DNA from 3 places in the Brevibacillus sp. FIR094 genome. Region 1 is predicted to be linked to each of the others. Evidence: riboswitches for the same ligand, from Rfam matches in the RefSeq annotation. Region 1 holds a riboswitch; each other region holds the start of a gene.
The links. Region 1 has a riboswitch for cyclic di-AMP ahead of ACQ5DJ_RS14885 (C40 family peptidase). Riboswitches for the same ligand answer to the same signal wherever they lie in the genome.

Region 1 (5,577 bases):
GTCAGGTGATGAAGACATTCTTTCGTGATGTGGAATTTTGCCACCAACATGCTTCCATTTATTCCAGCTGTCTAGCCAAGGACGTTCCTCTGTTGAAACCTTCACGTCACTCGTAACACTCGCATCACTTGTCAAAATCGTCTCCGCAGCAGATGGGGTCCCCATATCGCCCACTGGTTGATTCATACGGTGATCTCGTCTGCTGTTCTTGCCCCGAATCAACTGAAACCCAAAATAAATAAACACGATTGGCACTGCAATCTGGAACAAATCATCAACCCCGACACCAAACCACATATCCATCGCGATGATGGTCCCCAGGGAGAATAGAATCCCTCCGCCAATTCGATTTTTCTGCCCCCACAAACGAAGGCCGAAATAAATAAGCACCATCGGCCACAAATCAAACAGACCGAACGAAATGATACCCAAACTGTCTAACAAAAGACCGATTCCCGTAAAAATAATCAGGATACCAGCCAACATTTTGTGCAAACGGGACAGTTTCACAAAAGTCTCCTCTCTCACGCCCCATGCTGATCGTTTTCACTTTGACCATTACGACATGTATAGATGAATGCAGGCGGAATGTTCAACAGGGTAAAGTCGATCTTGACCCAGGGAAAACGACCCTGCAACTCAGCTTGGAGTTGTAGCGAATATTGGAATGTAATAAATAGGCCCCCTGGCTTCAGTACAGATTGAACTTCGTCCAGAATTGCTGCCCGCAGCTCTAGTGGAAAATTGGCGAATGGCAGACCTGAGATAATGACATCTGCACCTGCAAGATTCTGCTCCTCCAAGTAAGACCTAAGTTTAGTCGCTTCCTCCCTGATAGGAAGATCGGGAAAACGTGATTGAAGCATAGAGCGAAAATGGGAATCTCGTTCCACAAGCACGTAATGTGTGCCGGGACGCAAGCGCTGATAGATCGTTTGGGTAAATGCCCCTGTGCCAGGTCCCAGCTCCAGGATCACATCGGTTGAAGCCCAATCGACGCTTTTCAACATTTGCTCACATAAAAAACGAGAGCTGGGGATGATACTACCGACGCGTCCAGGCTCAGCGATAAACCGCCGCAAAAAGACCAAGAAGTCCTGCAAGAATCGTACCTCCTAGGGGAAAAGCAGCCTGATGTACACAGGCTGCCGAATTGACACAATCTATTCTACACCTAGTCCCCCAGTTCCTGTCGAATTAGGATTGTACTGGTTTGGCTACCGGTGTTTTTACTTCATTAATGGATGCTTTGATGCTGGCAAGTTCTGCATCGAGATCATCCTTTTCCAGTTCAGTCAAAGCGTTCTCCCAAGCACGGTTCGTTTCGCGCCATTGTCCACTCATTTGCGCTTCTGCTTCCATGCGCATCACTTTTTCTTCCATGCGGGCGAAGCCACGGCCTGCAGACTGATTGCCGATACCGACAACTGCTTGATTGACTTGCTTTTGTGTACGAGCTACTTGTGCACGCGCCATCAGTGTGAACCTTTTCGCACGCATTTTATAGAACTCTTCCTTCAGCTCAGCCAGCTTCTCACGCATTTGCGAAGCTGCCTCGGATGCTGACAGGTAGAGACCTTCATATTCCGCTGCACGGCCTTCGTACTGCTTCTTGTCAGCGAGTGCTCGACGAGCCAATTCGTCTTCTCCCTCACTCAAGGCGAGCTTGACTTGACGATCGCGTTTTTCGATCAGAGCATTGGCTTCGTCCAATTGCTGACGGAATTTCTTTTCCAGTGCAACCTGACGGGCAACCGCTACTTCAACTTGTCCGATTTCTACTTCCATGTCACGCATATATTGATTCAGCATTACTACCGGATCTTCCATCGAATCCAATGCATCATTCACCGAAGCTACTGTCAGGTCACGCAAACGTTTAAAGATACTCATTATTTTTTCCTCCTCATCATATCACATCATATTGTTCATCCAAAAGACTCTTGCGACGTAGTGTTATTGTGGGCGTCTTCTTACGTTTCTCTCCCAAGTGTCCAGCGTATCTTCCTTTAATACTTTTTGGGCCCATTCACGCTCCCATGTAGGTGGAGCTTGCTTAGGTTCTTGACTGGGACGCAGTAAGCGATATCCCAGATAGATTACCCCAATGGCCAGAAGCGCGTGAAACAGTAGGTCAAGCTTGCCAATCAACATCAGGAACCCGAATAGGAAGACTAGGATTCCCCAAAAGCGTGAACCGGTTTGTCCCATAATCTTTTTGGCACCGTATATCATGATCACACCGGGAATGATGAACCCGAGCAAATCTCCGATATCGATACCCACCAGATCTAGAAGAACCAATCCACCGACTAGCAGCAGAACCAGCCCGAGTAGAACTTTGCCAGACCGTTCGCTCATTACTCGCTTACCTCCATTCGTTTTGCATGTGGTGCTTGTGGAACGTTATGCCCTTATTGTAGCCCTCGGTATAGGCTTCCCATAACGGGCGTGCGGTTGGTTTTTCCCTCCGTCCTTGGACGGAGACAATTTCCTGCCCTAATCGGACGAGCTGTCGCGCAACGCAGAACAAGCCTGCGCTGAAATACAACTTGCTCTGTCGAACGAAAACGTTACAGCATTTGACGGTATTTTTGTGACGAATATGTGAACGAATAGATGAAAAAGAAGGAAAAAAAGGACTGGCGTAGAATCTTCGTAAGAGTGCGTGTAAAAAAACATCGAAAAATAGCCGAATTCCGCTTGGCGGAAACGGGGGAACCACGTTTTTGGGGTGAATGGTTGCTACTCCTAGCAGCCTAGGGCGTCCTTTCGACCGAACCCTTCAGCTAACCTCGTAGGCTCACGAAGGGAGCAGTTTCTTTTGCGCAAGGTGGTTTTATCTTTATTTATGGCTGGAATGCTTGCTATGGGGGCAGGCGCTGCACAGGCTGCTGAGGAGAATTCTCTCAATGAAGTAGTCAGCGACTTGTACGGTACCCCTTACAAATCTTCCGGCTCGTCCAAAAAGGGCTTTGACTGCTCCGGTTTCACGCGCTACGTATTTGATGCGTTAGGTGTAGACCTGCCTCACAATTCTGCTTCCCAGTACGAATTAGGTACAGAGGTAGCCAGAAAAGATTTGCAGCCAGGAGATCTCGTATTCTTCAATACGAACGGTCGCAGCATTTCTCATGTGGGTATCTACATTGGAGACGGCACATTCGTGCACTCGGAATCTGGTCGTGGAGTCGTCAACACCAAGTTGAGCGATCCATACTACTGGAGCAAGCGTTATGTAGGCGCTAAGCGTCTCAGCGTTCCTGTTCTAGCAAAAGCAGAAACTCCGAAAAAGGAAAAAGCGGTGCAAGCTGCATCGTTGCCGGAAAAACCAGCTCAAAAATAGTCGTTCGGCAAAATAATAAAAAGCCAGGGACACAATGTCTCTGGCTTTTTCTGACGAAATTTAGTACCTGGTCTAAAGAGGTACCCTTACCTATTAGAACAACTTAATAACTTACGGGGGTTTCTTCCCCTGATCAGCTCAAAGCATGTTATGATAGACAAGACCCATTCTTTGAATGGTATTCCTTATTAATAGAAGTAACTGGGGGTTGTTCCGGTGAAAGATCACATTTTAATTGTCGATGACAATCTGGAGATTATTGAACTGCTAGAAGACATTTTGGAGAACGAGGGCTTCACCGTTTCCTCCGCAGAGAGCGGAGAAGATGCTCTCTCCCTGCTCAGCCAAGGAGAGCGACCAAATCTGATCCTTTTGGATATTATGATGCCCAACATGAGTGGCTACGAGCTCTGCTCTCAGATTCGCCGTGAGTGGGATTTGCCTATACTGTTTCTCAGTGCAAAAGGAAAAGCGGTAGATAAGGTAGTCGGCTTCGAAATCGGCGCAGACGATTACATCACGAAGCCTTTTGATACAGAAGAACTGCTCGCTCGCATTCGTGCCCACCTGCGTCGCTATGAGCGCATTCGCAAGCATACGGAAGAGCAGCCTGAGAAGGAAACAGCCTCTTCACCAATTACCGTTTTGAAATTCAAGGACCTAGAAATTCATAAAGAAACGTATTCCGTTTATGTATGTAATCAAAAGATTGAGCTCTCTACAAAAGAATTTCAACTGCTTACATTCCTCGCAGAAAATGCGGGAATCGTCTTTACACGAGAGCAAATTTATGACCGTGTCTGGGGATATGGTTATGGCTCGCTCAATACAGTGACCGTCCATATCAAAAACCTCCGTGAAAAGCTGGAAACAGAGCGTCAGTTCATTAAAACACAATGGGGGACAGGCTACGTATTTATCGGGGAGAAGCTTTAAATGAGCTTACGTAATAAAATTTTTCTCTCCTTCATTGCCTTGATTACACTCAACATCTTGTTGTTTAAATTTGTTTTTCAAGACATTATTGTCGCTCAACTCAAAAATGATCGGCATAATCAGTACCAGGCTGAGAAGGAAGCCGCAGAGAAGGTCATGCTCAATCAACTGCTTCTCGTCAGTAATTTCAAGGACCCAATCGAACGTTTGGAGCTTGAGAAGCAGTTGCCAGACGACGTGATGTACCGCATGCTCGTGAAGGATGCCAATGGAAATACCATCTACAGCAAAACATCACGCGCCTATAATTTGAAAATGCCTTCTCCCTCCTCATCAAACCGTGGCGATTCTTCCAAGCAAAGTGACCTCAAAGTAGTAGCTGAGTACCATTTTCAGCAGGAGCCACCGCGTACAGGGGAGATCGTTGTTTATTTCTACACAGATGATTACGACATGATGGCTACGACAGGGGTTTCCATGATGCTTTGGTTTATTTACGGAAGCATTAGTCTGGTGGGATTGGTTCTGCTCGCTTTGTTCGTTCGCTGGATATTACGGCCCGTAAACGAATTATCGCGCGTCACCCAAGAAATCCAGGAAGGGAAACGGCTTGTGACATTTACGTACCGCTCGCATGATGAGTTTGGACAACTCTTTCGATATTTCGGGGAAATGGTTGATGAGCTTCGCTTAGCGGAAGAAAGACAGGCCGAAATGATTGCTTCGATCGCCCACGATTTCCGCACACCTCTCACCACGATCAAAGGGTATGCCTCATATATCGGCTCCGGTCGTGTGACGGATATGACCAAAATACAGAAACAGATGAGCAAAATCGAGCTAAAAACGACGGACTTGGAAAAACTGCTAGATGAGTTGCAGGACTTCACCACCCAAAGCTCCGAAGTCCGACTCAACATAAATCGTATTCATGTCAGAAGCTTCTTGAGAGGAATCATTGAGGACTATTTGCCGAGGATCAAAGAAGCAGGCCTCACCTTTCAATGGAAGCTGCGTATCTCCAATGAACTACACATTGAAGCGGATGAGACCAAGCTGCGACGTGTCATGGAAAACTTGTTGAACAACGCCATTCACTACAACAAACCGGATGGCTCCATTTACCTTACATGTGATCAGCGAGAAGGACATGTCCTTTTTACTGTGATCGACAAAGGAGAAGGAATCGCCTCTGAAGACTTGCCAAAGATTTTCACCAAGTTTTATCGAGCGGAAAAATCACGAAATCGCAACAGTGGCGGGACAGGCTTAGGCTTGACGATTTGTAAGAGCAT
Region 2 (5,577 bases), on a different contig from region 1:
TCATCGCATCCCGAATGAAAAAAACTTTGAGGTTATTGCCAACCAGATCCCAGTTCCCGTCCTCTGTATAAAACTTCACCGCAAACCCACGTGGATCACGCAATGTTTCGGGAGAATGTGTGCCATGAATGACCGTAGAAAACCGTACAAACACAGGCGTTTTTTTCCCCCGCTCCGAAAACAGCTTTGCTCTTGTGTACGTAGAAATCGGTTCATCACCAGCGGTTCCATACGCTTCAAAATAGCCGTGCGCTCCTGCTCCTCGGCTATGCACGACACGCTCAGGTGTTTTCTCCCGATCAAAATGTGTGATTTTTTCCAGAAAGTCGTAATTCTCCAGGACGGTTGGCCCGCGATTTCCAACGGTCCGCAGGTTCTGGTTGTCTGTAATCGGATGGCCTTGGCGATTCGTCAGGATATTTTCTTCTGACTGGTTGATGGACTTGCTGTTGTCATCCATATGAATCCTCCCTGTCCAGTTTTTCTCATGTGTGGTTCATAACCATGGTTACCGAATGAGGGATTCTTTATGCGAAAAGACTAAATAGCTTCGTAAGCAAAATCATCGTTAAGCACTGGAACCGTGCTACTCTGATTCCACTCCGCTGCAAGTGCGACATCTTCCGGGTACCCCCTGCTGATCAGCTCTTGGCCAGTTGCACATTTCTGCAAGTAAGCGAGAAGATAAACTTGGGCGGATCGGAATGCTGCCACCGCCATTTCGGCCTCTGGTGACAATCGATACCCCTCCAATTCGTGAAGCAGCGCACCTGCCGCAATCATATCCTCCATAGCGGGTCGCAATGCTCCATTTCCCCACCGTTCACCGCAAGCGATGACCGTTACGGTTCCTTTCTGCTGCTGTATGTATTTGGCGACAGATGGCGCATTTCGTAAGCATGCAGCGATTACCTTCGCACCTGTTTTCTTTGCCAACACGGTACAGGTCGATCCGTTTGGCGAGGGTAACACCATTCTACTTCCCATCGGAACCGTTTTCAGACAGGCGGGTGAAAGGGAAATTGGTTCTCCGCGTTTTCCAGCGAGCAACGCTGCTTTTTGTTTCGCGAATGCTACAGCTGACTCATCCTTTACCTGACAAGGATAGACGATACCTCCACGTCCCGTTACGATATCGACACACGTGCTGAAGGAGAGCACATCGATAATGACGATCATATCCGATGCTGCCCCGACCTGTTCCACCCCTTCGTATCCCCAATCAAATCGAGCTGTATAGTCTAGTTGTTGCATACAGGCGTTTCTCCCAAAACCTCCACCATCCTCTATCAAAAATAGTTACTCGTCCCCTTACGTTCGCCGTTACAAATCAAGCCAAGAAACAATATCGTATTATTGTCCCACTAGATTACACAAGAATGGAGTGAACATGGATGTCTGAAATCGAATACGACGACGATCAAGGTGTTTCGGAAAAAAGAAGTCACAGACGCCCAAAAAGAAATACTGTGAGAACGACTGGTATTTTGCAAAACAACCTCGCTGTTGCTCTCACCGCTCACCTCGACCTGGTAAATCTGAACACAGAAGAGGTTGAAGTACGTGTGCAAGTATTGAACTGGGGTAACGCAGTTACGCAAACGAATCCAGTTAGCACCTTGCTTGACATCACGCAATTTATCCCTGCGAATACTCGGACTGCTTTCAATGCGCTGGTCCCCGCTTCTTTCCACTATGAAGTCCGCCTTACCGTAGCAGAAAACAACAGAAATGTCCTTCTCACCACCTATGGCCGTACTTCTATCGGCGGCGGTCAAGTGGTCGGTCTTTCAGTTCTTGACAGTCAATTACAAACTGTCGAAATCGAAACTTGTATTTAACTATTTTGCAGGAAGAAAATGAGGAATTATGGTGAGACGCCATAGTTCCTTTTTTAATCTATTCGCATGCAGGAAAAGGCGTTCGAGACTATCCCAACGCCTTTTTACTTCTACGTCCACGACAAAAAAACTGCCCTCGAAAGGACAGTTTCTTTTAAAAGGAGACTTACAGTTTTACTACGTTCTCAGCTTGTGGGCCACGGTTGCCTTGAACGATGTTGAATTGAACTTTTTGACCTTCGTCCAAAGTTTTGAAACCGTCACCTTGGATTGCGCTGAAGTGAACGAATACATCGTCTCCGCCTTCTACTTGAATGAAACCGAAACCTTTTTCTGCGTTAAACCATTTTACTGTTCCGTTCGTTTGCATTTAAAAAAACCTCCAAAAATTCAATTTGAATATGCTAGTCATATTTACCGAAGCAAATAAAGCTCACATATCATGAAGGAATACCAGATCATGTGCTATGATACGCCTTCATGATATGTGAATTGTACCTACTTAGTAAATATGCGAATGTCATAGGACGGAACTGCAAAATTAAAAACTAAACCTTTTGAAAACCTAAAACAATGAAAGCCCTTCCTCTCTTCCATCCTTGCGGCTCCGATGACCGCGCCAGTGTGAATCGGGGATTCAAAAATGTTATCCATCAGCATACAAACACCTCGATGAATGATTAGGTATCAATTTTTCAAGTAGCAATCTCATTCTACCATGGTTGTCCAACAAAAGCAACCGTTCACCCTTATACTGGGAAGGCGATACTCTGTTACAATAGCAGTGGGAGGGATTTCATTTGCAAAATCAAACTTTGACAACCATTCAATTATCAGAAATGCTTGAAAAGAAAGTGCCTGTACTATTATTGGACGTACGCGACGTCGAGAAATTTACCACCGGCAGCCTCGTTCACGAAAATGCATCGACCCGAAACGTTCCCTATATTCTAATGAAAGAACAGGACAAGCCGTTCGATGAAGAAACCGAAAAACTTGCGAAAAATGTGCAGATTGTTACCGTATGTACAACAGGTAACAAAGCTCAAAAAGCTGCCGCTCTTCTTCGTGAGCATGGTTTTCAAGCAAATGCATTGGAAGGCGGCTTAACCGCATGGAAGGAACAATCAAACGAAGCGAAATGAGCCTAATTTATCAACGATTCTAGCTTTTTACCATATATTACTCCTTTATTTCGATTGGGATTGTCTGATATCGTTGTTCATGCCAAACGAAATAAGCCGAGACTTTCTGAAAAGGAAGTGCGGGGGACTTTTTTGTGGATGAGCAATTCCACATGGGGTGAATCGCCGAATTGGCGTAGGGTTGTTTCCTCAACCCGAATCCGACAACTAACCTCGTAGGCAAAAAAAAGGAGAGATTTGTTTTATGAAACGTTTTGGTTCTGTTACAATCGCGATGACTCTTGGTCTGGGCTTGGCTTTGACAGGCTTTGCTTCTTCTGCTTCCGCAGCATCTAACTGCCCATTGAAGAACGGACAATTCCAATTCAATGTGGGTCAAAATATGGGACAATTCCAAAAAGCACCAAATGCACAACAATTCTATAATTTTTTCCAAAAGCAAGGCTTTGTCCCTGGTCAGCCACAAGCAGTACAGCCAATGCAACAAGGGCAAGCTACACCTGTAAAACCATGCCCACTTCAACCAGGATCTTTTCAACCAGCACCTGTACAACAAGCTCCAGTACAGCAAACACCAGTTCAACCAGCACCAGTTCAAACTGCACCAGCGCAACCTAGCAAAACCGTCACTCAGCCTGCCGCTCCAGCAACTCAAGTGGAACAAGGAAAAACTAGTGATTTTGCGAAACAAGTCGCGGATTTGGTGAACCAAGAACGTGCCAAAGCAGGTCTCAAGCCTGTTCAAATGGACGCAGCTTTGTCCAAAGTAGCGTTGGCAAAAGCACAAGATATGTCTGCTAACAACTATTTTGACCACAACAGCCCAACTTACGGTTCCCCATTTGACATGATGAAGCAGTATGGCATTCAGTACTCGACTGCAGGTGAGAATATCGCCATGGGTCAACAAAGTCCACAAGAAGTTATGCAACAATGGATGAACAGTGAAGGCCACCGCGAAAACATTATGAACCCAGCGTTCACAAAAATTGGTGTAGGCGTCACAAATGGCTACTGGGTACAAGAATTTATCGGATAAAACGCATGGCACGAAACGAAAAGCCGGTGTCTCTTAATTGAGACCCGGCTTTTTCGTGTAGGCGTTATTCTTGCTGTGCTTCAGATGCCTGCTTTTTGGGGGTACAACAGCCGCTATCCTGCTCATCTACCAAAGCAACGTCCTTCTGATGCATTTTTTGTTTGGTTGGGTAAGCAGATACTTGCTGCAGCTCGGCATTGACATCAGACGATTGGTTCATCCGTATGGCCCCCTCGCCGTTTTTTGTGGTGCACCCCTAGTATGCACGCGGTTGTAAACGGCTCATTCCTAAGGAACATTGGAAGCACATGCAAATTCGCCTATCTGCTAATGATATGTTCAAGGTCTTTTAAGGCAGCCGCTGCTGCCGCGACAGGATCTGATTTTCCTCCAACGACTAATAAATCCCCCATGACATCTGTTTCTACCCGTATGGCTTTTGTTGTACCTGATACAGATGCAAATGGATGGGTAAGATCCACCGCACACAGCTCGACTGCCACAGAAAGCGTGCCATTCGCTTCCTTTTGGATCCGTCCGATCAGCTTGGGAATCTTCGTATGCTTTTTCCAGCTCTCGATTTGTAACGAAGTTATTTCGCGAATACTTGCACGTGCGATATCGGTCAGATTTACTTGCGCGCCAAAAGCGGCGTTTGCCAAGATCGTGAGCTTCGAAGCTGTATCCCAACCATCGATATCGTAAGAAGGATCCGGTTCGGCAATCCCCATCTTCTGAGCGAGCTCGACAGCCTCCCCACAGGTGAGCCCCTCCTCCATCATTTTTGTGAGCACGAAGTTAGTCGTTCCCGTAAAAATGCCTTCGACTCGTTTCACTTCACAGCCTGCCAAGTTATACTGCAATAGATCGATCGTCGGCAGAGCTGCTGCTGTTGCTCCACTCACTTTCAACGCGACGCCATGTTTTTTGGCTAGAGTGGCTAAGCCAGAATAATCGACTACAAGCGCGCCTTTTGAAATCGCGATTGCATGTATAGCATTTTCCAATGCATAACGAATAAAAGTAAGACCGGGTCCTCCCTCTTTTTCAGATGGACCAGCCTCGATGAGCACATCCGCTTGAACCGATTTGATAAATTCCAACGCGTTCCACGATGGGTTCCTTGCTTGTTTTGTATGAGCATAGTCTGCCCATTTTCCTGAATCGATTCCGTTCTCATCATAAAGACCGGAAGCCGAACGAACGACTCCCACTAGTCTGACATCCGCTTGATAAAGCTCGCGGTATCGGTTCCGTCGCTGCTCTAGCAGTCTGGCTACTTGCTGTCCAACTGTTCCAAATCCTGTTAACATAATATTCCAACGCTTCATAAGTCAATCTCCTTGCTGTTTATGCTCCATTTATTTCCGCCGTTTTTTTCTACTTTTAGCCTGTATCCGATGCAAATCGTTGCGATTCAGTTTCTTTCCTGTTTTTGCTGAGTAGAGCTCTTCCGTATGATCAATAAACAAAATTCCTTCCAAATGATCCATCTCGTGCTGAATGCACCGAGCCAGGAAATCTTCGGCTTCGATTGTCTTTGTTTCTCCTT
Region 3 (5,577 bases), on a different contig from region 1:
GTCGCGCCCCTCCGCCCACTCATCGGGAAAAATGTAGACAGAATAGTAGAGTAGCAAGGATTCCTGATCGCGGTAGCATTCGTCAAATGAGATGGGCAAAAAACGCTGAATCGTCTTGTCTCCAGGCCCCGCTGTCAATGAAAAGGCACCGGGATTCCTTCCCCAAAAAGCAGGCAAACTGTCACAGCATAGTGTCTGGATAAAAGAAGTGAAAGCTTCCCCCTTGCCCATTACGAGATAATGCTTCATAGCACCGCCTCCCTTTCCCTTATTGGAGATCCTCAATGGACGAGATGTTCATGTACGAAGGAACCACGAGTCCGATTTTGGTTCCTTCGAGATTCGGACCCAAATCCTCGATTTGCCCACCAAATTTTTTCAAATAACTCGTATCTGTAGACGGCAGCCAAGCCGCAACCATCCCATCTACATCCCCAATGGCCACACCTGCCCACATCGGTCCAGTCTGGACCTGACTCAATTCGACTTCATACCCCAGCTTCTGCTCCAGCACATGCTCTACGACGTGCGAGCTGGCAATCTCGGAATCCCATGCTACATAAGCGAGCGTCAGCTTCTCTTTTTGGACAGGCTGTATGCCCTCCACCCATTTCGCTACTTTGGCTTCGTTGTTTTTTACCCATTCCGCAGCGGCCACTTCCGGATCTTTTCCGTCAATCATTTGGACCATGACTGACTCCATATCGGCTGGCTCCCACGAGAACTTATCCAGAAACTGATAGGCAGCAGGCTGATCCTCTTTCAGCCCTTTGCGCACGATGGTATGGATTTGTTCCGCTCCACCAAAGCCATTCTTCGGGTCCGCCAAATATTTCAGATCCATCTTTTTAAACATCCAATGCGGCGTCCAGCCCGTAATGATAATCGGTTCCTTGGCTTCGTACGCCTTGATCAAAGCTGCTGTCATCGCTGCATCGGAGCCTTCGACAAGCTGCCATTTATCCAAGCCATACAGGTTCATGACTTCCTCTGTCTTCACCATCGAGCCTGCTCCTGCGTCGATTCCGATGATTTTGTAGTCGAGCTTTTCTCCTAGCGCGTTGTCCGACATCTCAGAAGGAATAGGATCGATCACCGTTGCTGTCGGTACTTGTGTGTTTGTGTTTTGACTGGAGCAGCCTGCAAGCCAAGCTGTCGCTCCCATCATCACTGCCAGTAAAGCCGGAACCGTTTTGTTCATCATGTATTTCTCTCCTTTTTTCCTGCATGTTGAGTAAGTCGATCCAAGACGATAGCGATAATCACGATGGATAGCCCCGCCTCGAATCCTCTTCCTATATCCACTTGCGAAACGGCGCGATATACATCTGCACCCAAGCCTTTCGCCCCGATCATAGCCGCTATGACCACCATCGACAGGGCGAGCATGATGCACTGATTGACTCCCGCCAAGATCGTCGATTTCGCATACGGCAGTTGCACTTTCACAAGCTTTTGCCAGCCAGTTGCTCCAAAGGCGTCCGCTGCTTCCTCCATTTCCGCTGGGACCTGGCGTATACCTAAGTTCGTGAGACGCACGATTGGCGGCAAAGCAAAAATAACGGAGGCAATCACTCCCGGCACCTCGCCCAAGCCGAAGAAAAAGATCGCGGGAATCAAGTAAACGAACGCTGGCATTGTCTGCATCAAATCGAGTACTGGCGTGACCAGATTGCGAAACGTATCGTGTCTCGCGCAAAGAATGCCAACTGGAATCCCGATAGCGATCGAAATAATCGTGGAAGTGAGGACGAGTCCCAATGTCTCCATCGTTTCATCCCAGTACCCCAAGTTGTGAATGAAAGAAAGTCCGATAACCGTAAAGACCATGGACGCTCTCCCTGCAAAAACCCACGTAGCGGCCCCCAGCAGCAAGATAAGAATCAGCGAAGGTATCTCTGCCAAAACCGTGGAACAGTATGTCACCATCGTGGAAATGACGATAGACACTGGATCAAACAATACCCCCTTGTACTGGCCCAGCACCTCCACGAAGCCTTCCATCCATTGGCCAATCGGCAGCTTAGGCACGACGTCCATCACTCATCACCTCTGCTCTCTGGTGTTCTTGGACATTGACTTTGCCTACTAGCCCGCCTAGCACCGCTCCTTTTACGATGACACCCAGCAAACGCTGTTGCTCGCCCACTACCGCAATCGGAACGTGCAGGTCTGCCATCATCGGGAACAAACTGTGCAGACGTGCGTCAGGTGAAACAGTAGGGAGGTCGGTTTTCATAATCGTCTCCAGTGAATCTCCCGTACTGATCGCGAGTGATACGTCATACGCCGTAATCAAGCCGAGCAGTGTGCGCTTTTTGTCCACGACGTACAAGCTCGACACGCCGTTATCCATCATGAGTTGCAGCGCCACTCGCGCCCCTTTGTCAGGTGTGATTGCTTCTGCCCGTTTCATCACATTTTCAGCAACGAGCACCCTGGACAGGTCGGCATCCTCGACGAACTTCCGTACGAATTCATCCGCTGGGTCTGCCATGATTTCTTCTGGGCGACCGATCTGAATGATTTGCCCGTCTTTCATAAAGGCAATCCGATCTCCCAGCCGCAACGCCTCGTGCAAGTCATGCGTAATGAATAGGATCGTCTTTTTCATCGTCATCTGAAGCTCCAGCAGCTCATCCTGCATATCTTTTCGAATGAGCGGGTCCAGTGCACTGAACGCTTCGTCCATCAAGAGAATATCTGGATTATTAGCCAACGCCCGCGCCAATCCGACCCGCTGGCGCATCCCTCCGCTCAATTGATCCGGGTACGCATTTTCCCACTCGGTTAATCCAACGAGCGCGAGCGCTTCCCGTGCTTTTTCTAACCGGAGCTCTGGTGGTACTTGTTGAATCTCCAAACCGAACTCGACGTTTTCTCGTACCGTCCGCTGCGGAAACAGGGCGAAATTTTGGAAAACCATCCCGAGCTTCTTCCTCCGTACCTCGCGCAAAGCCGATGCCTTCATGTCCACGATCTCTTCCCCATCGATCTCGATGCTTCCGCTCGTTGGGTCAATCAGTCGATTACACAGTCGGATTAAGGTTGATTTGCCGCTGCCGGACAGGCCCATGATGACGAAGATTTCACCTTCCTCGACTTCAAAACTGACCTGATTAACCCCGATAGACTGGCCCGTTTGCTTGTAAATTTGTTCTTTTGTACGTCCTTCCGCCAGCAGCTTCAAGGCCAGCTCGGGCTGCTTGCCGAACACTTTTGTCAGTTGATGGACTTTCATTTTGGGCATGGTATCCCTCATCCTTCGTTTTTTCGTAAATGTAAAAAGCCCGCGAAATTTCCACACTTCAGCAAAACCAAGCAGGCACGCTTGATTTTTACTCGTGTTGAAAATCCGCAGGCTTACGTAATACCTGGCGTCCCTTTTCAGGACTCCCTGTACTCTGTCTTCCTGATTTCGATTGTCAGCGGTTTATGTCGTACCAACTGCCTCCCAGCGATCACACGTTGTTCGATAACGTCTGTATAGCGTAAGCTGCTCATCGGTATTTCCATAAAAAAATAGGCCGATCCATTCTTTTTCTCCAGAACAAAGGTCCCAAAGAAAAAGCCTGCATCGGCCTATCACACGCCCGCAAGGAATCCCCTTGTTGCGTATTATATGCCTAGACTTTATCCATCCATGACCTTCCCTGCTTTGGCCGACGAGGTTAGCTGACGGGTAGGATGGCAGAGAAGACATTTCCTCATCCCTCCTGATCACTCAGGATTAACCCCAAAAGATTGGTTCCCCCGCTTCCGAGAATCTCGGAACTAGGCCGTATGTGTTGTTTCTTGTTTGAGCTTGATTGTGATTTGAATTATACGCTCGCTTCCAGTTATTGTGAACGTTCGTTTAGCACGGTTTTAACCGGACTTTGTCTTTCTTTATGAATCGGATTGGATTAGCTCTCGGTTGCTCATTCGATTAAAGGATTAGTGCGTTATTCTCGCTCGCTGGTGGGGTGGGGAGGAAACAGGAGAAAACACTCAGATTCTTGGAACACCTGCGAGGGAGCATGAGGTGCCCGGCTCCGTGAAAAAAAGCGAAACCGCGTCCAAAGTTGACTGTTCAGGATGCGTCTCAGAGGTGAACGCTAACGGCAGTTTCTCTTTTTTTCACTACGCCTCGGTAGGTGTGTCCAAAGATCTTCGCTTATTTCTCCTGTTTCCTCTACGAGCTGTTGAGTTTCTACATGCTTTTTAAAAGACAGCTTGAATGCTGCTTTCAAGATGTAGTAAAAAGCTGCTTGGGAAGAAGAACATTTCCAGTCCTAGCGCCTCTGGAGCCCTACCAAGCGGAGAAATGAATGGCGGGGGTTTTAAGCTTTTATCACATACAAAATCGTTGTAACGTTTTCAGTTTTGAAGCGCTCCCGACATTCATTTCGGAGCGGACAATTTAACCCCATGCGGGGCGTAGGCCGAAGCGTAGACTGGAAATGGGCTTCTTCCTCTCCACCACAGCTATTCCTACCACAATAGTAAAAAGCTCCCGCCTCAACGAATCAGGCAGGAGCTTTCACTTGTACTGGTTCGTTGATTAAACGACGTCGTAGCCTTGATCTTCGATTGCTTCTTTTACTGCATCAAGAGTCAAGTTGGTCTCGTTGTAGGAAACCTCAACCTTCTTTTCAGACAGGTTTACTTTGCCTTCTGCACCCAGTTCTTTCAATGTGTTCTCGATGCGCGCTACGCATTTGTTGCAAGACATACCTTCTACGTTCAATGTAATATTTGTCATGATCAATCTCTCCTTATATTTTATGTTGTATAGGTAAGGCGGACATAGCCGCTTGTTACTGTTGTTACAGCTTCACTCGTTGCAATCTCAGTGCGTTGAGTACAACGGATACGGAGCTGAAGGCCATTGCGGCACCGGCAAGCCATGGAGCGAGGAGGCCGATTGCGGCAATCGGGATGCCCAAGGTGTTGTAGGCCAATGCCCAGAACAGGTTTTGCTTGATGTTGCGGATGGTGAGTTTGCTCATCTCGATGGCGTCTGCGACACTGGTCAGTTCGCCGCGCATCAGGGTAATATCGGCTGCTTCCATAGCCACATCTGTACCTGTACCGATTGCCATACCAACGTCAGCGGTAGCGAGTGCGGGAGCATCGTTGATACCATCGCCGACCATCGCGACTTTTTTGCCTTGTTCTTGCAGTTTTTTCACTTCTGCGGCTTTGCCTTCAGGCAGGACTTCTGCGATGACGTGATCGATTCCTGCTTCATGGGCAATGGCCTCAGCAGTTTGACGGTTGTCACCGGTCATCATGATCACAGTTAATCCCATTGCTTTCATGCGTTGAACAGCTTGCTTGGAGGTTGGCTTGATCGTATCCGCTACGGCAATCAAGCCAGCGAGCTTGCCTTCGACGACTGCGAGCATCGCCGTTTTACCGGAGCGCTCCAGTGCCAGCATGGTATCAGACACTGCTTGGTACGAAATTTGATGTTTTTCCAGCAATCGGCGGGTACCGACGAGTACTTCTTTGCCAGCGACGGTTGCCTGGATACCGAAACCAGGAATGGCTTCAAATGAACCTGTATCAGACAAGGTGATTCCTTTATCTGTA

Region 2: another riboswitch for cyclic di-AMP. It lies ahead of ACQ5DJ_RS05460 (CAP domain-containing protein); the one in region 1 lies ahead of ACQ5DJ_RS14885 (C40 family peptidase).
Region 3: another riboswitch for cyclic di-AMP. It lies ahead of ACQ5DJ_RS21965 (quaternary amine ABC transporter ATP-binding protein); the one in region 1 lies ahead of ACQ5DJ_RS14885 (C40 family peptidase).

What each region holds. Positions count from the first base shown of each region.
Region 1 covers NZ_JBEAES010000014.1:139,426-145,002, reverse strand. The annotation lists gene liaF (cell wall-active antibiotics response protein LiaF) at 1-510, opposite strand, end outside; gene ACQ5DJ_RS14900 (class I SAM-dependent methyltransferase) at 525-1,103, opposite strand; gene ACQ5DJ_RS14895 (PspA/IM30 family protein) at 1,198-1,893, opposite strand; gene ACQ5DJ_RS14890 (LiaF transmembrane domain-containing protein) at 1,957-2,361, opposite strand; cyclic di-AMP (ydaO/yuaA leader) riboswitch at 2,681-2,820, shown strand; gene ACQ5DJ_RS14885 (C40 family peptidase) at 2,825-3,346, shown strand; gene ACQ5DJ_RS14880 (response regulator transcription factor) at 3,563-4,282, shown strand; gene ACQ5DJ_RS14875 (sensor histidine kinase) at 4,283-5,577, shown strand, end outside.
Region 2 covers NZ_JBEAES010000005.1:38,585-44,161, reverse strand. The annotation lists gene ACQ5DJ_RS05485 (catalase) at 1-460, opposite strand, end outside; gene ACQ5DJ_RS05480 (2-phosphosulfolactate phosphatase) at 541-1,254, opposite strand; gene ACQ5DJ_RS05475 (hypothetical protein) at 1,395-1,841, shown strand; gene ACQ5DJ_RS05470 (cold-shock protein) at 2,008-2,211, opposite strand; gene ACQ5DJ_RS05465 (rhodanese-like domain-containing protein) at 2,642-2,986, shown strand; cyclic di-AMP (ydaO/yuaA leader) riboswitch at 3,071-3,223, shown strand; gene ACQ5DJ_RS05460 (CAP domain-containing protein) at 3,231-4,025, shown strand; gene ACQ5DJ_RS05455 (hypothetical protein) at 4,090-4,245, opposite strand; gene ACQ5DJ_RS05450 (homoserine dehydrogenase) at 4,346-5,356, opposite strand; gene def (peptide deformylase) at 5,387-5,577, opposite strand, start outside.
Region 3 covers NZ_JBEAES010000028.1:42,595-48,171, forward strand. The annotation lists gene ACQ5DJ_RS21950 (hypothetical protein) at 1-249, opposite strand, end outside; gene ACQ5DJ_RS21955 (glycine betaine ABC transporter substrate-binding protein) at 269-1,204, opposite strand; gene ACQ5DJ_RS21960 (ABC transporter permease) at 1,201-2,040, opposite strand; gene ACQ5DJ_RS21965 (quaternary amine ABC transporter ATP-binding protein) at 2,024-3,250, opposite strand; cyclic di-AMP (ydaO/yuaA leader) riboswitch at 3,645-3,791, opposite strand; gene ACQ5DJ_RS21970 (copper ion binding protein) at 4,544-4,744, opposite strand; gene ACQ5DJ_RS21975 (heavy metal translocating P-type ATPase) at 4,809-5,577, opposite strand, start outside.